Hoeflea sp. 108: one gene and its partners. The protein of the gene in region 3 binds, or shares a complex with, the protein of the main gene of each other region. Links are inferred from orthologs where the notes say so. Each region holds a gene or a part of one and is shown on either strand. Other genes may lie near its edges.

Region 1 (2,987 bases), 1.7 Mb from region 3 along the record:
CGGGTTCCTGTTCAGGGAGCCCGCCGGTCGTGCATTCGGGCTGCCGATCCGGCGGTCCATCGGTCCGGCCAGGCCACAGGGCATGGTCGCACCGAAAACGGTTCCGGAGCGCCATGATGACGCGCCCGAACCACCCGTGGACGGTCATGGGGCAGGATTGCAGGACGTTCGGCCAGCCGCTTATCAGCGGCAAGCATGGGTGCCGAGCTTCTTGTTGTCTTGCCCGTGGCTGGCCAAACCGAAGCAGGCGCGCAACCCCAGGGAAGGCCACATGGCTTTCCGGGACCTCGCGTCAAACAGCCAGGGAAAGGGGCGCCGCAAGCGGTGTCTGGCCTTTCCCGCTACGAAGGACAGAACATGTTCAATCACCACAAAGTTGAAATCGAATGGGGCGGCCGTCCGCTCATCCTCGAGACCGGCAAGATCGCCCGCCAGGCTGACGCTGCCGTTCTCGCCACCTACGGCGAAACCGTTGTTCTCGCCACCGTCGTCTCGGCCAAGGAGCCGAAGCCGGGCTTCGATTTCTTCCCGCTGACCGTCAATTACCAGGAAAAGACCTACGCCGCTGGCAAGATCCCGGGTGGCTACTTCAAGCGTGAAGGACGTCCGAGCGAGAAGGAGACCCTGGTCTCCCGCCTGATCGACCGCCCGATCCGTCCGCTGTTCGCCGACGGCTACAAGAACGACACCCAGATCGTCGTCACCGTCGTCCAGCACGACCTCGAGAACGATCCCGACATCCTGTCGATCGTTGCCACCTCGGCAGCGCTGACGCTCTCGGGCGTGCCCTTCATGGGCCCGATCGGCGGCGCCCGCGTCGGCTACATCAACGGCGAATACGTGCTCAACCCGCACATCGACGAGATGCGGGAATCCAAGCTCGACCTCGTTGTCGCCGGCACCGACGCTGCCGTGCTGATGGTCGAGTCGGAAGCCCAGGAGCTGGCTGAAGACGTCATGCTCGGCGCCGTCATGTTTGGCCACAAGGGCTTCCAGCCGGTCATCGATGCCATCATCAAGCTGGCCGAAGTGGCTGCCAAGGACCCGCGCGATTTCACCGCGCCCGACTATTCCGATCTCGAAGCCGAGATGCTGAAGATCGTCGAGGGCGAGCTGCGCGACGCCTACAAGATCACCGACAAGCAGGCCCGCTACGCCGCGGTCGACGCGGTCAAGGCCAAGGTCAAGGCTGCTTTCGCCGCTGAAGGCGAAGAAGCTCCGAAGTGGTCGGCCGACAAGGTCGCCACCGTGTTCAAGGAACTCCAGGCCAAGATCGTGCGCTGGAACATCCTCGACACCGGTTCGCGCATCGACGGCCGTGACCTGTCGACGGTCCGCGCGATCGTCTCCGAAGTCGGCGTCCTGCCGCGCACCCACGGTTCGTCGCTGTTCACCCGCGGCGAGACCCAGGCGCTGGTCGTTGCCACGCTCGGCACCGGCGAAGACGAGCAGTATGTCGACTCGCTGACCGGCATGTACAAGGAGAAGTTCCTCCTCCACTACAACTTCCCGCCCTACTCGGTCGGTGAGACCGGCCGCATGGGTTCGCCCGGCCGTCGCGAAATCGGCCACGGCAAGCTCGCTTGGCGCGCTGTCCGCCCGATGCTGCCGGCCGCCGAGCAGTTCCCCTACACGCTGCGCGTCGTCTCCGAGATCACCGAGTCGAACGGCTCGTCGTCGATGGCCACCGTCTGCGGCACCTCGCTGGCGCTGATGGATGCCGGCGTTCCGCTGCAGAAGCCGGTTGCCGGCATCGCCATGGGCCTGATCAAGGAAGGTGAGCGTTTCGCTGTCCTGTCCGACATCCTGGGCGACGAGGATCACCTCGGCGACATGGACTTCAAGGTGGCCGGCACGACCAACGGCATCACCGCGCTGCAGATGGACATCAAGATCGACGGTATCACCGAAGAGATCATGAACATCGCGCTCGGCCAGGCCAAGGACGGCCGCCTGCACATCCTCGGCGAAATGTCGAAGGCTCTGTCGGAAGGCCGCAAGGAACTGGGCGAGTTCGCTCCGCGCATCGAGGTCATGCACATCCCGACCGACAAGATCCGTGAAGTCATCGGCTCGGGCGGCAAGGTCATCCGCGAGATCGTCGAGAAGACCGGCGCCAAGATCAACATCGAGGACGACGGCACGGTCAAGATCGCTTCATCGAACGCCAAGGAGATCGAGGCGGCCAAGAAGTGGATCCACACCATCGTGGCTGAGCCGGAAGTCGGCGAAATCTACGAAGGCACGGTCGTCAAGACCGCTGACTTCGGCGCCTTCGTGAACTTCTTCGGCCCGCGCGACGGCCTCGTCCACATCTCGCAGCTTGCCAACGACCGCGTTGCCAAGACCTCTGACGTGGTCAAGGAAGGCGACAAGGTCTGGGTCAAGCTGATGGGCTTCGATGAGCGCGGCAAGGTCCGCCTGTCGATGAAGGTCGTCGACCAGGAGACCGGCAAGGAAATTGCCAAGGAAAAGAAGGCCGAAGGCGAAGAAACCGCCGCCTGATAGGCTGAACTGCTGATATGAAGCGGGCGTGACCGGAAGGTCGCGCCCGTTTTCGTTTTGAGGCGGCCGGACGGAGTGCGGTTTGCGGGCTAGGCGTTTCTTCGCGCCCGCCTCTGGCTTGCCGGCCATCTCCCTCGCAAGGGAAGATCAGGAACTCCGGCGTTGGCGGTCCTTTGCCAATTGCCACGTTGGATATTGGCGAAATGGCCGGCAGGCCAGGGGGGCGCGGAGAAATACGATGTGTAAGGATTGGCCATGTCGCGCGATGCACTGAAAACCCTGTTCTATCCATTCGAAGCCGAGGCCCTGTCATTGCCGGGGAAGGGGACGCGGGCGCTGTTTCTCGGTGCAGAGCCGGGCTTCAGGTTGCCTGAAGGTTTCGGTGCCGAACTCACGCTGGTGCAGGGCTTCCGGCCCCATTTCGTTTCGCTGCAATCCGCCGGCCACCATGTCGTGCAGCGCGCCGAAGGCGAAGGCTACGA
Region 2 (3,008 bases), 280 kb from region 3 along the record:
GCATCCCACAACACAACAGGAGCAGGACCATGACGACTGTCACCGGCCATACCCAGGCCATTCCCGCATCGCGGGTCATCGGCACCAGCGTCTACAATTCCGCCGGCGAGACCATCGGCACGATCGAGGACGTGATGCTCGACAAGACGTCGAACGGCATCATGTTCGCTGTCGTCGGGTTCGGCGGCTTCCTCGGGATGGGCGAGAAGTACCATGCCGTTCCCTGGCCGGCGCTCGGTTACGACAAGACACGGGGCGGCTATGTCGTGCCGTTCTCCGTCGACCAGCTCAAGGCGGCTCCTGCCTATTCGGTCAGCGAACTGACCCAGGATGACGGCCGGGCGGCTCGCGATGCCGCTTTCCTGCATTACCGAGTGAAGCCTTACTGGCATTGACCGGCGGCTCGAGCGAGAAAAAGAAAGCCCCGCAAAATGCGGGGCTTTCTTTGTCCAGAGGCGGCGCACCTATCTCTCGGTCGTGAGCATTCTCACATGCGACTTGCCCAGTGTGGGCGGTTGGCTGTCGCAAGAGGTCAGGAATGCGGCTGCGATGAAGAACAAACTCAGGATACCACTCAACTCGGTCATGGCGAAACTCCCTCTGTTTCGCCCCGCGCGCAGCGAACTTACCCGAAAGTGTCGGGTTTTGCCTGCCTGTTCAGATGAAAAATCGTGACAGCGCTTTGCTGAAAGTGAATCGCGGCTTACGCAACGTGATATTTCGACCCACGCGATTGCCTTTTTGTCTGCTTTGGCTAAGACGGGCGCGGAAATCCAACCGATCCATTCTGCGATCAGCTCCCGGGGATGCCTCTTATGACAGCAATCATCGATATCGTCGGCCGCGAGATTCTCGACAGCCGTGGCAATCCCACCGTCGAGGTGGACGTGGTTCTCGAAGACGGCTCGATGGGCCGTGCGGCCGTGCCGTCAGGCGCTTCGACCGGCGCCCATGAGGCAATGGAACTGCGTGACGGTGGCCCACGCTATCTCGGCAAGGGCGTCGAGCGCGCCGTGGAAGCCGTCAACGGCGAGTTGTTCGAGGCGATCGGCGGCATGGAAGCCGAGCACCAGATCCATATCGACCAGACCATGATCGAGCTGGATGGCACGCCCAACAAAAGCCGTCTCGGCGCCAACGCCATCCTCGGCGTGTCGCTTGCGGTTGCCAAGGCCGCGGCCGAGTCGTCGGGCCTGCCGCTCTACCGTTATGTCGGCGGCCCGAACGCCCGCGTCCTGCCGGTGCCGATGATGAACATCATCAACGGCGGCGCGCATGCAGACAATCCGATCGACTTTCAGGAATTCATGATCATGCCGATCGGCGCGCCTTCGCTGCGTGACGCCGTGCGCTGGGGCTCGGAAATCTTCCACACCCTGAAGAAGGGTCTGAAGGACGCCGGTCACAACACCAATGTCGGCGACGAGGGTGGTTTCGCGCCGAATCTCAAGAGCGCCCAGGCTGCTCTCGACTTCGTCATGGCCTCGATCGAGAAGGCCGGTTTCAAGCCGGGCGAAGACGTGGCACTGGCGCTCGACTGCGCGGCCACTGAGTTCTTCAAGGACGGCGCCTATGTCTATGAAGGCGAGCGCAAGACCCGCGATCCCAAGGCGCAGGCCAAGTACCTTGCCAAGCTGGCTGCCGACTATCCGATCATCTCGATCGAGGACGGCATGGCCGAGGACGACTGGGAAGGCTGGAAGTACCTGACCGACATCTGCGGCGACAAGGTGCAGCTGGTCGGCGACGACCTGTTCGTCACCAATTCGGCCCGCCTGCGCGACGGTATCAAGATGGGCGTCGCCAATTCGATCCTGGTCAAGGTCAACCAAGTCGGCTCGCTGACCGAGACGCTCGACGCCGTCGAGACCGCACACAAGGCGAGCTACACCGCCGTCATGTCGCACCGCTCTGGCGAAACCGAGGATTCGACCATCGCCGACCTGGCGGTTGCCACCAACTGCGGCCAGATCAAGACCGGCTCGCTCGCCCGTTCGGACCGTACCGCCAAGTACAACCAGCTCATCCGCATCGAGGAAGAACTGGGCAAGCAGGCGCGCTACGCAGGCAGGTCGATCCTGCGCGGCTGAAGCTCGCTTCATCAATGTCGAAAGGCGGGGCTTGCCCCGCCTTTTTTGTCTCTCCGTCTTCCCGGATCGCGCTTGCGTAACCCTCCATTAAGCACAATGGAGCGACAAGAGCGTGAGAGAGGGTCGAGCCATGTGGACACGCCATCATAAGCAGAGAAACACCGGGCGGCTGATCGTTCCGGCGCTTGCTGCGATGTTCTTCAGCTATTTCGGCTTCCATGCCTATCACGGCGAATTCGGCATCTATTCCAAGTACAGGCTCGAAGCGCGGGCAGGCGAGCTGCAAGGCCGGCTCGATGCGGTTCGCGGTCATCGCCTGGAGGTCGAGCGGCGCGTTCGCATGCTGCATGACGGCACGCTCGAGAAGGACATGCTTGACGAACAGGCGCGCAACGCGCTCAATGTCTCCCATGCAGATGAGCTGACCATCATGCGTCCGCTCGGCGGTGCGATTAACTGAATTCCAGTTAATCAACAAGAAATTCAACAAATTTAGGCGCTTAACCGCATGCCTGCTATGCATTTTTCCGCATGGCGCAGCGTCACTCCCCATGCTAGCGTTTGGTCATGGAGAGGAGAGACAATGCATGATCTCCTCAATGTCCGCAAAGAGACGCCACTAGGGAGTGATGCATGGCCACCGCCGCCAAAAAAGCGCCTGCCAAAACGAAATCAGATTCAAGATCGTCTACACCGGTAACGCCCAAGCCGGTCGACTTCACCAAGGAGCAGGAGCTCTCCGCCTATCGCGAGATGCTGCTCATCCGCCGCTTCGAGGAAAAGGCCGGCCAGCTCTACGGCATGGGCTTCATCGGCGGCTTCTGTCACCTCTATATCGGTCAGGAAGCGGTCGTCACCGGCCTGCAGATGTCGCTGATCGAAGGCGACCAGATGATCACCGCCTATCGCGACCACGGC
Region 3 (3,488 bases):
GTTTTCCACGTAGGCGCTGACGATGTGGGCAGTCAGTCCTAAAATGTCGATCTTGCTATCGTTCGTCATCGGCCGTCCCTCTTTAGCATTGTGCCGTAATATATGAGTCTTTTCATGCGCCGCGCCGTATATCGGCGCAAAGCAAGCAGACGGCAAGATAGATAATCTCAAAAACTAGTGACCCCGGTCAGACAATTGTCTGCCGGGGTCTTTTATCTCAGTATATTAGCTAGTTCAGAAGAAGCTTTTACGCTGCCACCAGCCGCCCTTCTTGGGCTTGGCTTCGCCGTCAGCGTCGGCTTCGACCGCCGAGGTGACGACCGGTTCGGCCGGAGCCTTCGCAACTGCCGGCTCCTTCTTGGGTGCAACCGGCGCTTCTTCAGCCACAGCCGGTGCTTCGTCCGTCACCACAGGCGCTTCGGCGGGAGCCGCGGCTGCCTTGCGGCGCGGTGCACGCGGCTTGGCCGCCTTTTTCGCAGGCTTGGCGTCGGCTTCCGGTTCAGCGTCGCTTGCAGCGTCCGTTGCCGGCGCCTCCACGGTTTCTTCGGCAGCCTTCTTCGCCTTGGCGGTGCGGCGCGGCTTCTTGGCTTTCGCCTCTGCGACCGGTTCGGCTGCCGCTTCCTCCGCGACGGCGTCCACCGTCACGGCTTCGACGACAACTGCTTCGGCGCTCGCTTCCGAAGTCTCGGCCTCGTCGCCATCGACAGCGTTCAACTCGTCGCCGTCTTCCTTGCGGTTGCGCTTGCCGCCGCGCTTGCCGCGACGACGCTTCTTCGATCCGCTGTCTTCGGCGGCAGCCGCCTCGGATGCCTCTGCAGGCTCGTCGGCCGCAACTGCGTCCGCAACGATCTCGGCTTCGCCTTCGGCTGCAACTGCAACAACGTTGTCAGCGCCGGCCTCGGCCGGCGCTGCCTGATCGCGGTCGCGGCCACCGCGACGGCGGCGGCGCTTGCGGCGCTTGCGGTCGTGGCCTTCTCCGGCAGGCGCGGAAGGCTGCTGCTGCTGACGGGCCGGCTGTGCCTCTGCCTCGACGACCTCTTCTTCCTCTTCCTCCTCGACGACGATCTCGTCCTCGATCTCTTCCGGCTCCTCATAGGCCGGTGCGATCACGGGGAGAGCGAAGTTGGCGGGCTTTTCGGCGATCGCGCCGCGGAAGATTGCGTAGTTCTGCGAGCCGACGCTTTCGTCCGCCTCGAGCGTGATCGTCACGCCGAAACGGGTTTCAAGCTCGACCAGCGTCGCGCGCTTGTGGTTGAGCACGTAGAGCGCGGTCGCCATCGGCGTCTTGACGGTGATGTGGCTGCGCGAGTCCTTGAGCAGGAACTCTTCGATGGCGCGGACGACCTGCAGGCCGATGGACGAATCCGACCGGACATGGCCGGTGCCGCCGCAATGCGGGCACGGCTTCATCGTCGATTCGAGCACGCTGGCGCGGATGCGCTGGCGCGACATCTCCATCAGACCGAAATGCGAGATACGGCCGACCTGGATCCGGGCGCGGTCGTTCTTCAGGCAATCCTTGAGCTTCTTCTCGACCGCACGGTTGTTGCGGTTCTCCTCCATGTCGATGAAGTCGATGACGATCAGGCCGGCAAGGTCGCGCAGCCTGAGCTGGCGCGCGACTTCCTCGGCAGCTTCCAGATTGGTGTGGAGCGCCGTCTCCTCGATCGAGTGCTCCTTGGTGGAGCGCCCGGAGTTGACGTCGATCGAAACCAGCGCCTCGGTCTGATTGATGATGATGTAGCCGCCGGACTTCAGCGTCACCTGCGGCTGCAGCATCTTGTCGAGCTGGGCCTCGATGCCGTTGCGGGCGAAGATCGGCGTGCTGTCGCGATAGGGCTGCACGGACTTGGCATGGCTCGGCATGAGCATGCGCATGAAGTCCTTGGCCTCGCGATAGCCGTCCTCGCCGGCGACGAGAATCTCGTCGATCTCCTTGTTGTAGAGATCGCGCACCGAACGTTTGATCAGGCTGCCTTCTTCATAGACGAGGGCAGGGGCCGTGGACTGCAGGGTCAGCGACCGCACATTTTCCCACAGGCGCATCAGGTATTCGTAGTCGCGCTTGATCTCGGCCTTGGTGCGGCTCTCGCCTGCGGTGCGCAGGATGACGCCCATGCCCTTTGGCACCTCAAGGTCGGCAACGACTTCCTTGAGGCGCTTGCGATCCTGGGCATTGGTGATCTTGCGCGAGATGCCACCGCCGCGGGCGGTGTTCGGCATGAGCACGGAATAGCGGCCGGCAAGCGACAGATAGGTCGTCAGCGCAGCGCCCTTGTTGCCGCGCTCTTCCTTGACCACCTGCACCAGAAGGATCTGGCGACGCTTGATGACTTCCTGGATCTTGTAGTGACGACGCACAGGCTTGCGGCGGTCGCGCGCTTCCTCGATCGCATCTTCGGCGCCGACCGACTCGATTTCGTGGTCGTCGTGGTGTCCCGAATGGACTTCCTCGACCGTGCCGCGATCCTCGTTTTCGGTGGCGGCCTCGGGCGCAGGCTCGGAGATCACTTCGGCATCGACCGAAGCTGCAATCGAGTCGGGCTCGCTGCCGTCGTCGTTGGCAACGGCCTGGCCCGCGTCGGCGGCGTCGTCATGAGCTTCGTCGTCCGACGCGTGCGATTCGCCATCTTCGCTGGAGGCGACGGCATTGTCCTCGCCGCCTTCGGCCTTCTGCTCGTCGCCGTTACGTCGATTCTTTCCGCCACGACGCCTGCGGCGGCCGCGGTTGCGGTCCTGGCCCTTGCTGTCGTCGCCTTCGTTTTCGTCGTCGTCTTCGTCCTCGGCCTCTTCAGCCTCGGCGCGCAGCAGCGCCTGCCGGTCGGCAACCGGGATCTGGTAGTAGTCGGGATGGATTTCACTGAAAGCGAGGAAGCCGTGACGGTTCCCGCCATATTCGACGAACGCGGCCTGAAGCGAAGGTTCGACCCGCGTCACGCGAGCGAGGTAGATATTTCCTTTTAGCTGCTTCTTGTCCTGCGATTCGAAATCGAATTCTTCGATACGGTTACCGCGAACTACGACAACCCGTGTTTCCTCCGGGTGGGAGGCGTCTATTAGCATCTTGTTGGGCATTATTTGGTGTCCTCCCGGCGACCGTCAGCCGCGGCGTGCGGGAACTCGTCCGCCGCCGTGAGTGCGCTGAGGAAAGGGTGCCGGATGATTTTGCGCCCGCCGGTCGCTGCCGAAACGCTATGGCGGTGCCGCCCGCTGCCGTGATGGCGCGGTTACCTGCGGACCTGTCCATGATTGCGTATGTGGCCAATGCGTGACCTTGCGGAACCTTGTTTCAAATCTAAGCCCGGACATCCGGACCAGCTACTTTGCTCTTACAGAGCCGGCGCGGAACTGAAGGTCCGGCCGTTTTCCTGACGCAGGTACGGCCCCGCCACGAGCCGGCGCCTGCGAAAATCGACTCGATCACCGAGAACTTATCTCTGTTGCAATGAGGGCCATCGCTCGTAGCGTTGTTCCCTAGCGGAAGGCGC

Evidence for each region. Proteins that work in one complex are often made in the same cells at the same time.
Region 1: the proteins of B015_RS0111295 (region 3) and pnp are in contact, whole or in part, in a cryo-EM structure (PDB 9QH0), measured with the Escherichia coli proteins. The link is inferred for Hoeflea sp. 108 from one-to-one orthologs.
Region 2: the proteins of B015_RS0111295 (region 3) and eno are in contact, whole or in part, in a solved structure (PDB 2FYM), measured with the Escherichia coli proteins. The link is inferred for Hoeflea sp. 108 from one-to-one orthologs.

Annotation. Positions count from the first base shown.
Region 1 is NZ_KB890024.1:642,861-645,847, forward strand. What follows is about bases 15-2,931. They hold pnp (polyribonucleotide nucleotidyltransferase), read left to right. Parts: upstream 15-357; coding sequence 358-2,505; downstream 2,506-2,931. Other genes in these bases: B015_RS0103155 (class I SAM-dependent methyltransferase), read left to right, coding at 2,761-2,931. In the rest of the region: more of B015_RS0103155, read left to right, coding at 2,932-2,987. UniProt on the Escherichia coli protein: Involved in mRNA degradation. Catalyzes the phosphorolysis of single-stranded polyribonucleotides processively in the 3'- to 5'-direction. Also involved, along with RNase II, in tRNA processing.
Region 2 is NZ_KB890024.1:2,583,280-2,586,287, reverse strand. What follows is about bases 15-2,952. They hold eno (phosphopyruvate hydratase), read left to right. Parts: upstream 15-815; coding sequence 816-2,090; downstream 2,091-2,952. Other genes in these bases: pdhA (pyruvate dehydrogenase (acetyl-transferring) E1 component subunit alpha), read left to right, coding at 2,724-2,952; B015_RS0112695 (septum formation initiator family protein), read left to right, coding at 2,221-2,550; B015_RS0112705 (PRC-barrel domain-containing protein), read left to right, coding at 30-395. Outside these bases: more of pdhA, read left to right, coding at 2,953-3,008. UniProt on the Escherichia coli protein: Catalyzes the reversible conversion of 2-phosphoglycerate (2-PG) into phosphoenolpyruvate (PEP). It is essential for the degradation of carbohydrates via glycolysis.
Region 3 is NZ_KB890024.1:2,306,753-2,310,240, forward strand. Bases 35-3,452 are described here. They hold B015_RS0111295 (ribonuclease E/G), read right to left. Parts: upstream 3,076-3,452; coding sequence 235-3,075; downstream 35-234. Other genes in these bases: B015_RS0111290 (MucR family transcriptional regulator), read right to left, coding at 35-69. Outside these bases: more of B015_RS0111290, read right to left, coding at 1-34. UniProt on the Escherichia coli protein: Endoribonuclease that plays a central role in RNA processing and decay. Required for the maturation of 5S and 16S rRNAs and the majority of tRNAs. Also involved in the degradation of most mRNAs.